Regions from separate parts of the Lactobacillus sp. ESL0703 genome, predicted to be linked through region 3. Evidence: riboswitches for the same ligand, from Rfam matches in the RefSeq annotation. Region 3 holds a riboswitch; each other region holds the start of a gene.
The links. A riboswitch is a leader RNA that binds a small molecule or an ion and turns the genes downstream of it on or off. The one in region 3 is predicted to bind thiamine pyrophosphate.
Positions count from the first base shown of each region.

Region 1: another riboswitch for thiamine pyrophosphate. It lies ahead of PT278_RS06305 (ECF transporter S component); the one in region 3 lies ahead of thiW (energy coupling factor transporter S component ThiW).
Region 2: another riboswitch for thiamine pyrophosphate. It lies ahead of thiM (hydroxyethylthiazole kinase); the one in region 3 lies ahead of thiW (energy coupling factor transporter S component ThiW).

Region 1 is NZ_JAQTIB010000004.1:14,888-19,638, reverse strand. It holds gene udk (uridine kinase) at 154-798, shown strand; gene PT278_RS06310 (ECF transporter S component) at 838-1,416, opposite strand; gene PT278_RS06305 (ECF transporter S component) at 1,430-2,008, opposite strand; TPP riboswitch at 2,055-2,143, opposite strand; gene PT278_RS06300 (MFS transporter) at 2,203-3,429, opposite strand; gene PT278_RS06295 (M42 family peptidase) at 3,532-4,614, opposite strand.
Region 2 is NZ_JAQTIB010000002.1:107,715-112,465, reverse strand. It holds gene tenA (thiaminase II) at 1-242, opposite strand, end outside; gene PT278_RS03080 (AEC family transporter) at 743-1,708, shown strand; TPP riboswitch at 1,844-1,945, shown strand; gene thiM (hydroxyethylthiazole kinase) at 2,034-2,822, shown strand; gene thiD (bifunctional hydroxymethylpyrimidine kinase/phosphomethylpyrimidine kinase) at 2,834-3,637, shown strand; gene thiE (thiamine phosphate synthase) at 3,650-4,306, shown strand; gene PT278_RS03060 (hypothetical protein) at 4,356-4,751, opposite strand, start outside.
Region 3 is NZ_JAQTIB010000003.1:106,852-111,602, forward strand. It holds gene helD (RNA polymerase recycling motor HelD) at 1-1,456, opposite strand, end outside; gene PT278_RS05545 (matrixin family metalloprotease) at 1,609-2,220, shown strand; gene PT278_RS05550 (histidine phosphatase family protein) at 2,241-2,885, shown strand; TPP riboswitch at 2,950-3,041, shown strand; gene thiW (energy coupling factor transporter S component ThiW) at 3,106-3,615, shown strand; gene PT278_RS05560 (ATP-binding protein) at 3,670-4,740, opposite strand.

The DNA of each region.
Region 1 (4,751 bases), on a different contig from region 3:
CTTTCATGTTACCTATTTTATAAAGCCCTTTCAAGTACAGATTTTATCTTTTATTGCAAAAATTATTGACCAAAATCGCAAAATATCGCCTGTTTTAGTGGTATTACAGCAAAAACTACAGTAAAATATTATTTGATAAAAAGGAGAGTCTGAATGTCTAAACTTGAAAAACCCGTCGTAATTGGGATTACCGGCGGTTCGGGTAGTGGTAAAACAACGATTGCCCACAAAATTGTTGACCAAATGCAAGAAAATGAACACGTCCTAATTATGACGCAAGATTCATACTACAAGGATAATACCGGTATTTCAATGAGCGAACGGATGAATATCAATTATGACCATCCTGATGCCTTCGATATTCCATTACTTAAAGCCCAAATCAATGACTTGCTTAACTACAAGCCAATTGAAATGCCCGTTTACGACTTTAAGGAACACACCAGAAGTGATGAAACTATTCACATTGAACCTGCTGATATCATTATTCTTGAAGGAATTTTGGTTTTAGCAAATGAGGAAATTCGGGACTTAATGGACATCAAAGTTTACGTTGATACCGATGACGACATTCGCTTTATCAGACGACTTGAACGAGATATTGATGAACGCGGGCGCTCAATTAACTCCGTAATTGAACAATACTTAGGCACAGTTAAGCCAATGTACCATCAATTTATTGAACCTACTAAACGTTACGCTGACATTATTATTCCCGAAGGCGGCGAAAATAACGTTGCAATCGACATGTTAACCACTAAGGTTCACGCAATTTTAAGAAAAGAAGCAGCTATCTAAAAAGGCCGAGGTAATTATCCTCGACCTTTTTGTTTAAAATCATGCTACTTTCGGCTTTAATGCGCGATCAAACAGGTTAGTAATTAACTTAACTAGTACCCCATCAAATAAAACTGACGAAAGGATACTGACAAAGAACATCACAATTTGCACCTTAACGGCAAATTTATACCAGCCATACATCAGATAACACGGAATAAAAAAGCCAAAACTAGCAAAAAATGAACCTGTCAGAACACTTCGCCATGAAAATCTTTGGTAGCGGGACTTTTTCGGGAAAAAGCCAATTTCATTGGTTAGTCCCTGCATTAGTCCCGAGACTACAGTGGTAATCCCCCATTGTCCACCGCAAGCCATCTCCACTATTGAAGCGAGCAGCTCTCCTACTAATCCTGAACCTTTTGTGGGGACAAAATACATTGCAAGAGGCGCGGCCATTAACCACAACCCTGCAAAAAAGGCGTCGGTTGCCGGGGCGTACCCTGTCGGCAGTAGTAACATTTTAACTAGGTTATAAAGGTCATTAGTGCCATAGGTATAAAAGATACCCATGAGAATACCAATCAAAGCAACCAAAATTACCGACTTAACATTCCATTTTGATGATCGTGTAAACATGATTTACCTCAATCTATGCCAGTCGCGGCTTCAATGTGCGATCAAACAGATTAGCGATTAATTTAACCAGTACGCCGTCAAAGACAAGCGCCGAAACCATATTGGTAATGAACATTACAATCTGAACCGTCATGTTAAATTTGCCCCAACTGTAAAGAATATATGACGGAATAAAAATTCCTAGTCCTGCAAAGAAGGCACCAATCATAACACTCTTCCAAGAAAATGCTTGATAACGTGAATTCTTGGGGAAAAAGCCGATTTCGTTAGTTGCACCTTGAATAAGCCCTGAAATAACAGTAATCGCGCCCCATTGACCGCCGATTGCCATTTCTACGATTGAAGCTAACACTTCGCCAATTGTCCCAGAACCAGCCGTTGGTACAAAATACATTGCTAAGGGTGCTGCCATTAGCCATAGGCCCGAAAAGACCGTGTCGGTCACTGGGGCGAAACCCGTAGGGACCAGTGCCATTTTTATAATGTTGTAAGCCCAATTAAAGCCGTAGGTATAAATTACCCCCATAATAATTCCAATCAACGCAACCAAAATTACCGATTTAACATTCCATTTTGATGATCTTGTGAACATAAAAAATACTCCTAACTAACTATTAAGTCAGAAGGAGTACAGTTAAATGCTTATTCAAACACTTCCCTAACGCAGGCATTGTCCTGTTCAGGTTCCAAGGGTAATTCTCAGCTAAGCGCACCCCTAGTGACTAAAATCTATTTATAGGTAGTATACCACAATGATAATTATTATAAAACCATTCTTTTACTTCACTAATTATTTGCCAGCTTTTTCAATCCAGGCAAGCTAATCATAATTATCAAGCTGATAATGTATAAACTTGATAAGAAACCCATGACAACCGTTAAGTTGTAGTGATCCATCAAGATACCAATCACAACTGATGAAAACCCGCCAATTGCACGGCCAATATTAACAATAATATTGTTCGCACTCGAGCGAATTTCTGTTGGGTACAGCCGGCTAATTACCGCACCGTAACCACCGAACATCCCATTAGAAAAGAAGCCGACAATCGCCCCAATGATAAGCAAAGTTACCATGTTGGTGGCCAAACTTAAAGTATAAACCATAATGGCTGAACCAATTAAGAAGATACCGAAGGCCCGCCGCGGACCAAAATGATCGAAAATGGTGCCGAAGGTCATCATTCCAATGCTCATTCCAATAATCGTTGCAATCATCCATAAACTTGAATTGGCAACATTCAAATTTAATTGCTTCTGTACGATTGTTGGCAGCCAGTTCATTAAACCAAAGTAACCAGCAATTTGGACTGTCATCATAATCATCAAGCCAATACTCTGCCAAGCAAGCCGCGGTGTTGCAAACATCTTGCGGGCAACATTGGTTAACAGTGAACCCTTTTCTTCTGCCTTAGCCGTTAAAAATTGCTTACTCTCATGCAGGTGTTTTCTAATGAAAACCGTTAAGACTACCGGCACAATACCAACTAAAAACAACATGTGCCAGCCAGCAGTTGGAATAATCCATGCCGCAATTAGCGCCGCGAAGATTGCCCCCACCTGACCGCCAACTGCTGCAATTGAGGTCATTTTACCAATTTCCTTCTTCGGAAAAGCCTCGGCAATTAATGCAATCCCAACACCATATTCACCGCCAGCACCAATTCCGGCCAAAAAACGGAGGGCATAAATCAAGTAGATGTTATTGGCAAAGGCCATACAGGCTGTCGCTACCGCAAAAATAATCACGGTATGGCTGAAAGTTTTAACGCGGCCGATTTTATCGCCCAACATACCAAAGGCAATCCCGCCAAACAACATCCCCAAATTAGTAATCGACGAAATTAACCCTGCAGCACCACCAGATAGGTGCAGGTCAGCAATCATCGAACTCATCGCAAACGATAGAAAAAGCACATCCATGTTCTCTAACATAAATCCCGATGAAGTCGACGCGATGGTCCACTTCTGATCTGTAGTTAGTGCATGACTGTGCTCATTAGTTGTATCCATATTTAATTCCTCCGAAACAAGCGCTCTCTGTCGCCTAATTATTTCTTTGGAACATTATTTTACTCGTTTAATAATTTTTTGCAACTAAAATATTAAATTTACTTAAAATTGGCTGAAACTAGCTAATTTTTCAGTAGTTAAATCACGAATAATTGCCACTGTCATTTCAACAGCTGCCTTGAAATCTTGGTAGGCACTAAAGCAATACGGTGAATGCTCGTAACGAACTGGAATACCAATTACAATTGTCGGTGCCCCATTTTCATAATAAATTGCGGCACCATCTTGGCCGCCACCAGTTCTAACTGACCGCGTATAAGGAATGTGATTCTTATCAGCTACATCACAAGCATATTGCTGGAACTTAGGATTAGGCAAGAATGACGTATCCATGTCACGCATCATTGGTCCGTGCTTTAAGGCAGTTTGTGAAAGCCAATCAGGAGTAAAGGTATCATCAGCTGGACAAGATTCCAGCACGATACCCAAGTCGGGCTTAACAGTGCGAGCTGTAACATAAGCTCCGCGCAAGCCAACTTCTTCTTGACTTGACAGTGCAGCGACAACGTTAAATGGCGTTTCTTCGCCATCTAATGTTTCCAAAACATCAGCCATGGCTGCAGCACCAAAACGGTCATCAAAGTCCTTGCCAAAAAACAAACCCGACTTTTCGTTATATTCACACTTAACATCAACAAAAATTGGACAACCAGTGTCAATCTTATAGTCGTTCAATGTTTCTTCACGTGAACTCGAACCAACATCAATCGACATATCAGCTACATCGGGCACATTATTGCGTTCAGCTTCCGTCATAAAGTGTGGTGGCTTAGTGGCTACAACGCCGGGGATATATTCACCATCACGATTTTTAATTCGAACCCGCAGTGCTGGAATATTATACTTAACCCAGCCGCCTAATGGAACAAACTTAATCATGCCGTTAGGTCTAACTGCCTGAGTGATAAACCCGACTGAGTCTGAGTGGGCATCAAGCTGAATAACGGGCCGCCCCGCCTTATTTTCCTTCTTAGAAGCATAAGCATTTAACATGCCGTCAACCTTAACGTTGGCAAAATCTTTGACTGTTTCGGTAAACAACTTAACAAACTCTCCTTCAAATCCTGAAGTTGAATTTGCATCCGAAAAAGCTTTTAACATTTTTATTTCTTGTTCTTTTTCCATTCTGCTTAACCTTTCATGCAAAAAATATTTACTTATATTGTAGCAAAAATAGTCACGTAAAATTAAAATATTTAAGTTATTTTTCAGATAAAAAGCGATTTTTTAATTTAAGTAAAATATTAGCAATTAAATCCGCG
Region 2 (4,751 bases), on a different contig from region 3:
TCCTTCAAGTCCTGCGCCATCTCAAGTAAAAACTGCTCAGTCTGTTGGCCATCCGTTTTTGCTGCAATCGCACGGTGAAATTCACTAAATTGATTTAAATAATACCGATCTTGTAATAAATAAAAGCGAAATTTGGCCAGCGGTAATTCCCCACTTTGCAATTCCTGCACAAATGGATGCTTCATACTCTTCTGCCATAGACTGCTCGCTGCTTGGTGTAACTGGTCCGTAAATTCTGTCATGATTATCTCCTTAACTACTAGTTTGCTTTTAATATTTTGCCGTCACTAACTCAATAATTTATTTTATTATAAGGCTAACAATAAATTTATTACACGGTTAAAGTGTAAAATTGTTGCTATTAAAAATACTTATTGTATTATATCTGAAGGGCAATTACGGCATGAGGAAACTAGTTTGGCTAAAGAAACATGCGCGCAACTTATCTTAGTAAGACTACCAGTATTTACATTGCCAAATAGTCTTAAATCCAAAAGTAGCTCGCAAATAACGAATCTTGTTAACAAACAAGGTTCGTTATTTGATGATACCCCCGAGCTTACTAATGGATAAGTGAAATTGCTAGTGCTATATTTTTGCCACTAGTTCCTCAGCCATAATTACCATCAAACTGTAATTGATTAAGGTTTAGCCGGTGAAAGATAACTGACGCCAAAAGAGCCATTCAAGAAACAACGTGGATGCCCAAATATTAATTACCTACAGAAAGAGGAAACTTTTTATGCAAGTCTTTTTGACATCTGTATCAAGCGTAGTTGTGATTATCTTAATCATGGCCCTCGGCTTTTTACTAAAACAATTTAATTGGATTGACGATAAGTTTGGTAGTGAAATCTCTAGTATTATCACTAAGATTGCCCTGCCAGCTTCAATCTTCACTGCTGTTATGAAGAACCTTAGCCGCGGCAGCCTGCTGCAATTATCAACCGAATTATTATTCCCAGCTTTGGGTGTGATTATCGGTTATCTTATTGCTTGGCTAAGCATTAAGGTCTTCAAAATCCGTCCTGGCCGCCGAGGAATTTTTATGAATGCCGTGGTTAACGCCAACACCATCTTTATTGGGATGCCCCTGAACATGGCACTGTTTGGCGACAAAGCCATGTCTTACTTTTTGGTATACTACATTATCAATACCGTTTCTACTTGGGCATTTGGCGTTTTCTTAATCCAAAACGACGACCCGACTGCTAAAGATAAGAAGACTAACCACAAGATTAACTGGAAAAAGCTATTGCCAATGCCACTTGTTGGGTTTATTGTTGCTTTGGTCTGGATGCTATTAGGGATTCCTGTACCTAACTTCTTAAACTCAACGTTAACTTACGTTGGTAACTTGGTAACCCCACTGTCACTGATCTATATCGGAATTGTCCTACACGATGCCGGAATTAAGAACGTTAAGTTTGACCGTGATTCAATCTTAGCATTAATTGGTCGCTTTATTGTTTCACCAATCATTTTGATTATTTTAATTAAAATCGGAACAAATGCCGGCTTTAATTTACCGAGCTTGATGCGCCAAACTTTAGTTGTCCAAGCAGCAACGCCAATGTTAGCTGTTTTACCAATTTTAGCCAACGAATCACACGGCGACGTTAAATACGCAACTAATATTGTGGTTGAAAGTACAATTCTCTTCATTATCGTCGTTCCGATTTTGATGACGATTTTACAATTTATCTAATAATTAAAAATACTTACTTAAAAGACTTACAAAAAGCCCAGCTCTGATAACACAGCTGGACTTTTTTACTGCTAAAAATAACACAACATTGACTTTAGCATTGTATTATTCATTAAAAGCCGTTATAATTGGAAGCGATAACACGAGGGGGGCCTTTTAGGCTGAGATGAAACACCGTTTCAGACCCTTTGAACCTGTAAGCTAATACTTGCGCGAGGAACGTGTCAACTACCTATTGCTTTGACACAATTATGTGTCAAAGCTTTTTTATTAGTTTAAAGTCGTGGTTCGGAGGACTTCTTCAATAATTTTTAGGAGGAAGATTATGCAGTTAGAATTATTAGACAAGTTGCGCCAAGAGAACCCTGTTGTTCTCAACGCCGCTAATTTCGTTACTGTTCAAGACGTTGCCAACGGCTTAAACGCAATTGGAGCTTCGCCCATCATGAGCAGCGAAATTGATGAAACCGACGAAATGGTCAACATGGCTTCAGCCGTTGCTATTAATATGGGCAGCTTAACTAAGCTGCAAATTGCACACATGAAAAAAATGGGTGATTTGGCTCGAGAATATCATAAGCCGATTGTGCTGGACCCTGTTGCAGTTGGTGCTGTAGATTACCGCCTTAATATTGCTCAAGACCTATTATGGAACTTCCACGTTGGCGTTATTCGTGGTAACGCTGGTGAAATTGCCGCATTAGGTGAATTTGACTGGCAATCTAAAGGTATTGATGCTGGATCAGGAGCAGGCAACCTTGATGAGATTACCAAGGAAGTAGCCAAAAAGTACCACTGCACTGTCATTGCCAGTGGTGCAACTGATACAATTAGTGATGGCACTAATGTTGTTCATGTTCATAATGGTACACCGCTATTCCAAGCCCATGTAGGTTCTGGCGATATGTTAACAAGTATCGTCGCTGCCTTTTGTGCAGTGACCGACAGTCGCTTCGAGGCCGCTCAAGCTGCAACGCTTGTTTTCGGTTCAATTGGACAACTGGTCGTTCAAGATCATCCCGATGTTGGCCCTGGCAGTTTTGGCATGTATCTCATGGACTATTTAGCAAAAGTGCAGATTGCTGATATTGAAAAAATTGCTGATTATGATTAAGGAAGTATTTTATGGCAGAAGAAATTAATTCATTCCCTCAAGTTCTGACAATCGCAGGTACAGATTCCGGCGGTGGCGCCGGCATTATGGCCGATATGAAGACTTTTCAAATGCAAAAAGTCTTCGGCACGGCAGTTGTAGTTGCCGTTACTGCGCAAAACACACTGGGCGTTCAATCATCACACTTGCTTCCACTGGAAATGATTGATGCACAATGTGCATCTTTAGCCGCCGACTTTAAAATCCGCGCGACAAAAACTGGAATGCTCGGCGATGCTGCTCATGTTCACCAAGTTGCTCTAAACTTACAGAAATATGACTTTGGTCCCGTGACTGTCGATCCCGTCATGGTAGCCAAAGGTGGCGCTCACTTACTAAGTGAAGATGCAGTTGCCACTGTCAGAAATGAGTTGTTACCACTAGCTAACCTAGTAACGCCCAATTTACCAGAAGCACAAGTATTAACCGGAATGACCGTTACTTCTGAAAAGCAATATCCCGATCTTGCCCGTTCACTGCAAGACATGGGCGTTAAGAACGTACTAATTAAGGGTGGCCATTCAAGTGCTGAAGAAGTAAGCGACTTTGCCCTACTTGAAGACGGCTCTAGCTTCTGGGTCAGCAGTCCGCGAACCCATACCAAACGCACACATGGTACTGGTGACACTCTAGCCGCTGCAATTACTGCCCAGCTTGCTCTCGGTCATAATCTAACCGATGCAATTAAACTTGCCAAAAAATACGTTACCAAAACAATCGAGCAGACAATCCAAGTGGGACATGGTCACGGACCACTCAACCACTGGGCCAAATAGATAGGAAAAATAATGCAAAAGTTTAATGCAAACATGCTTCGTGCTTACTTCATTTGCGGTACTCAGGATTTACCAGCTGGTAAGACCTTGCCAGAAATCGTCGAAGAAGCACTAAAAGCCGGAATTACCGCCTTTCAATTTCGTGATAAGGGAGCTGGCTCAACTTTAAGTTCTGGTGAGCGATTGCCCATGGCTCAAAGGCTGCACAAACTCTGCCAACAATATCAGGTGCCCTTCTTTATTGACGATGATGTTGCCTTAGCCAAGGCAGTTAATGCCGAAGGAATCCATGTTGGCCAAAGTGATGAAGCTATTCAACAAGTTATTAATGAAGTTGGCAGCCAAATGATTGTGGGTTATTCCTGCTCAACTCTAGCTGAAATTGAAACTGGCGATCAACTTGCTGGTATTGATTATTACGGCAGCGGACCAATCTTCACAACTCAATCCAAAGATGACGCTGACCCTGAAATTGGGCTAGCTGGCCTTGCCAATTTAGTAACTAGCAGTAAACGGCCAATCGTCGCAATTGGCGGTATCACAGTAACAGACTTACCTAATATCGCCAAGACTGGCGCTGCTGGTGCATCTGTAATCTCAATGATTGCCCAAAGTAGTGACATCAAGAATACTGTTAAAGCAATGCTTGATGCACCGTGGCAAAATTAACTTATTTTCTAAATACATGTTTAAAATCACGCCATAGTGCGTGATTTTTTTAATTCTTTCGTTCTTCAATAATCGTAAAGATTATTCCTAGAATTAAACTAATATTCCAATAAAATATTGAAATACCCGCGATTATTCCCAAAACATCCTGCTGAAAGACACCGTACAAACACAAAAAAATTAAGCCGGTACCTAATACTAACCATTCCATCCATTTAGCTACTCGTGCACCAGCAGCATGTTCAATATAACTGTCGCGTTCGTCATCATCTAACATATCTCTCTTACCCTTTTTAATATCCTGCCAATTAAAAAGGTACCCTGAAGCACAAAGTAGTAACAATATTGCCCAAATAATGTGCTTCACTCTATATGCCGCATCTTTATCGTGAAATACTATCACTACTTCAAGTATACCCATTACTAAAAAGACCAAACCATAAAT
Region 3 (4,751 bases):
TAATCTGCCACTTATTCAGGTCAGTCATTTTCGGCACTGCCCGCAAAAAGCTCAAATATTGCGCCCGCATATTAATAAAATTATTACGGCGAATCTGCTGGTAAACCTTGTCCAAGGCCTTAACTACAATCTTGCGGCCCAAGAACTTTTCTTCTTTTTCTTCTGATTCAAATTCTTGGTCTGGACGGTCATAAAGGGCATTTAATTGTTCCTTACTCAAACTTTCAATGGCTTCTGACACCCAAGGCTTCTTAGTTTCCGCGTTAATCTTGCGGTTAAGCATCTTAATCAGTTCTTCACGCGTTGCGTCAATCCGATTATTTAAATTATAATTAGAATTATATGAATAGTAAAGCTCGTTAATCTTTTCTTTAGCAAAGAATGGCCGCTTCTTATTCCGGAAAAAGATATCCTTAAAGACAACTCCCTGCTTGTTCAAATGCTTGGCATAACGCGTTACCAGCTTAAAGAAAGCAGTAGAATCCTTAAATTTACCAATTGCTGTATCAGCAGTCTGATCCTCAAACTGGTCAAACAGGTTTTCTACGTCCATCCCTGGCAACCGCCGCGCCACGAACTGCCAATAAGTCATTTGAACCATATTTTGCTCGCCCATTTCCGGCAGCACATTTTTAATATAGTCATTAAACAATTGGTTAGGACTAAACATAATCACGTCGCTGCTGGTCAAGTTGCCCCGATACCGGTAAAGCAGGTAGGCAATCCGCTGCAGAATCGCTGATGTCTTCCCTGACCCCGCGGCTCCTTGGACAAACAGCAAATCAGCGCTAGTGTTTCTAATGATTTTATTTTGCTCACGCTGAATTGTCGTTACAATTGATTTCATCTGGGTGCTGGACTTTTCACCCAGCACCTCTAAGAGCATTTGGTCACCGATTGATTCATTGGTGTCAAACATGTTTACAATTTGACCATCTTCAATCATGAATTGCCGCTTCTTCGTCATATCAACGGTAATTTCACCATCCGGCGACAGATATGAAACCTGCCCTAGCTTGCCGTCATAATAAATTGAAGAAATTGGTGCCCGCCAATCATAAATTAAGAAGTGGTTGTCCTTGTCCGCAAATGAACCCAAACCAATATAAATTGTTTCCGGTTTTTCATTGCCTTCTTTAAAATCCACCCGGGCAAAATACGGTTTCTTTTCCAGTCGTTGAACCGTTCCTAACTGCTTAGCAGAATGCTGCCAAGCATTCTCACGTTCATCAAGCAGTTGCTGCTGCTGGTGGATCGAGAGCGCCGTTTCCATTGAGGTGGAATAACCATCATAATCTAAGCGGACATCATCAAAGAAGTGCGAATTGAGGTTCCGCGCTTCACCTTCAGCTGACTTAATTGCCGCAGTTAATTCTCCCCGCCGCTCCTTAATCATTTTTAAGATAGCGTCGAGATGCTTCTGTTCAAACTGTTTTTCATCCATCGCTTTTGTCATAAAGTCACCTGTTCTTCAAAACTTGCATACTATTTTAACATGAAACGAACTTAATATATAATTCTTAAAACTCTTTTACTAAGATTATTAAAAACTAGTGAAAATTAAGCAATTTGCTTCTATAATTTTTTATATTGGAGATGGTTTTTATTATGAAAAAGATTTTACACTTTTTACGTAAATTATCTTGTGCATTAGTCGCTGGGATTTCTCTAGGCAGCGTGTATATCCCGGCTATCAGTCCTGCTAATACACCCAGCCATGTCGTCTTAGCTAAGACACATCGCGAAAAAACTGCTAAAAATGCAGGCAAAAATTGCCACTGGTCAAAAAATTCCGCCAAAGTTTATCTTGATTTGGCGGATAACCAGCAATTAACTCAAGCCGCTCAAGATGCCATTAGTGCTTGGAATGATACTGGCAGTTTTACTTTTACTGAGACTAATAAGAAGAAAAATGCACAGATTACAATTGAGCCGATGTTTGACCCCGACACAGATGCCGCTGGGCAAGCAAGCATTACCTATAATCCCAAGACTAAATTGCTTAGTAAGGCAAAAATCCAATTAAATGTTTATTATCTGCAGAATTTTATATATTATTATACTTATCAGCGAATTGTCAATACTGTTGAACACGAATTGGGACACGCCATCGGGCTCAATCACAATAAAGGCAAGTCCGTCATGTATCCCGCGGGCTCTATTTACCCAATTGAGCCACAAGATGTCGCAAAAGTTAAACAAATTTATCATGAAAAATAATTAAAATAAGGAGTTTAAAAATGAAGCGAATTTACATTGTCCGTCACGGACAAACTTATATTAACCGTTACAACAAGATGCAGGGCTGGTGTGATACCCCATTAACTGAAGACGGCATTGCTGGTGCTGATAAAGCGGGCGAAACACTTAAAAATGTTCCCTTTGACATTGCCATCTCTAGCGACTTGAAGCGAGCAAGTGATACCTGCGACATTATCATTAAGCACAATGTTAACCGCGACGAAATCCAACATCTTGCAACTCCGCTGTTCCGCGAACATTTTTACGGCTACTTCGAAGGAATGGATACCGACATGGCCTGGCAAATGATTGGCGGACCGCACGGCTATAAGACCCACTATGATCTGTTCAAGAACGAATCAATTGATACGGCAACCGACTGGATTAAGGAAGCTGATCCGTTTCATGATGCGGAAAATGCCAAGGAATATTGGCACCGCCTTGACCAGGGCTTTGACCTAATCAGTCAGCTTGATGGTGCCGAAAACATTTTATTGGTAACTCACGGCTTTACTATTCGCAGTATTGCCGACCGCTTTGGCGATTTCGACGTCAGCTGCGGTCCACGTAATGCGTCAATTACCATGATGACAATGACTGATAAGCAAAGAAAAGTTACATCATATAATCAAATGAAACTATAAGAAAATAGAATTTGTGCTTTCTTTTTCATCGTTGAAAGTCTATAATCAAATTAACATTAATATACAAGAGTCTATGGGGTGCTTATTTAAGCTGAGATTAAACCCATGAACCTGATCTAGATAATACTAGCGCAAGGGATAGGCTAATTAAGCAAAATCCCATTCGCTATGTGCGAATGGGATTTTTTTGTAGACGCTTGTTAGGAGTAGGGAGTTAGAAATGACTAATAAGAGAAAACAGACAGAAAAACTTACTATTTTGGCAATTATGATTGCACTAGACGTGGTATTATCCCCCATCTTTCGCGTGGAAGGAATGGCACCAATGTCTAGTGTTATCAACATTATTGGCGCCACCATGCTGGGGCCTGTTTACGTGACAATTATGGCAACCTTGTGCGGAATTATCAGAATGTTAATCATGGGAATTCCGCCGCTGGCTTTAACTGGTGCCATCTTTGGTGCAGTATTAGCCGGGATTTTCTATAAATTAACCGGCAAAATTTGGGCAGCTTGTCTTGGCGAAATTATCGGCACCGGAATTATCGGCTCGCTGCTTTCTTACCCAGTCATGGTCTGGTTCACAGGCAGCTCTAATAACCTATATTGGTTCGTCTACACCCCGCGTTTTATCGGGGCTGCTATTATTGGATCAGTAGTTGCCACTATTGTTCTATTAAGCCTAAACAAGGCAAAGCAATTCCAAAAAATCCAGCAACTATTTTTCTAGAAAAAACGACAGCTCTTTATAGGGGCTGTCGTTTTTTACTAAGAATAATTATAATTAATAGCCCAAATAATATACCGAATCTGGATTTTGAGTTTGCTTTAAATATTCACCAAAAAATGGCAACGTATAATCAACATAACCATGACCACTTGGAGTAATTAACTGCCGCTCTAATGCTCGACGCCGATATTGTGAGACATAACCCTTAGTCTTTTTCATTTTGGCAACAACATCACTGAACTTACAATGGTCATTAACATTTATCAAATATTGACGGTCATTTTCCGACAAGCCCATTAAAATCTTTTGATAAGCATTCTCAAAAAGCTTTAGTTGATATTGTACTTTAACTTCATTTAATACTTCTATAGTTGGTTCACGGCCATTTAACTCTTCAAAATACAGCCAACCCAATAATTGAAAGCCATACGAGTAACCCTTAGTCATCTGTGCCATTTTGTTTGCAACAGTTAAGGAGCACGCAAAAACTTTTTGATAAGTATTCACCATATCCGCAGCGTTCAACGACATCATCACTATTTTTTCTGAACGCAGCAAAAAAGTCAGTTTATCTTCATTTTGAATATCCAAAATAAAGTCAGGCAATCCGGTCATTACAACGTAAATTGGATATTCAGCTCGCTTAAGTGAATTATAAACCTGGGCAAAATCTTGAATTGCCTTAGAATTAGTTACCTCATCAATCGTGACAACCACAAATTTTCCTTGTTGCTTAATTTCGGACATTAAGTCTTCCAAAATCTCATCAACTTCAGGAACCTCAATTTCGCGACTAACTGATACACCACCCAAACTCAAAGAATTAATACTGTTAAATAGCCTATTTGCTTTAGAGTGAACCTGATGATCTAGCTTATGTGCCAAGCTCGTTAAAATCCCATTACGATTAAGTAAATCAACATAATAACAATTATCGTCTTGTTTAAATTGTTTAGCTAATTGTGTTAAATATGCTGTTTTGCCAGAACCACGGACACCGGTAACAAAAAACGATCGTGAAAATTGGCTTTCCTTAATTAATTTTACTAAATCATTTACCTGTTTGTTTTTATCCAAAAAAATTGGCGGTACATCACCAAAAGTCGGATTAAACGGATTAATCATAAATTCTCCTT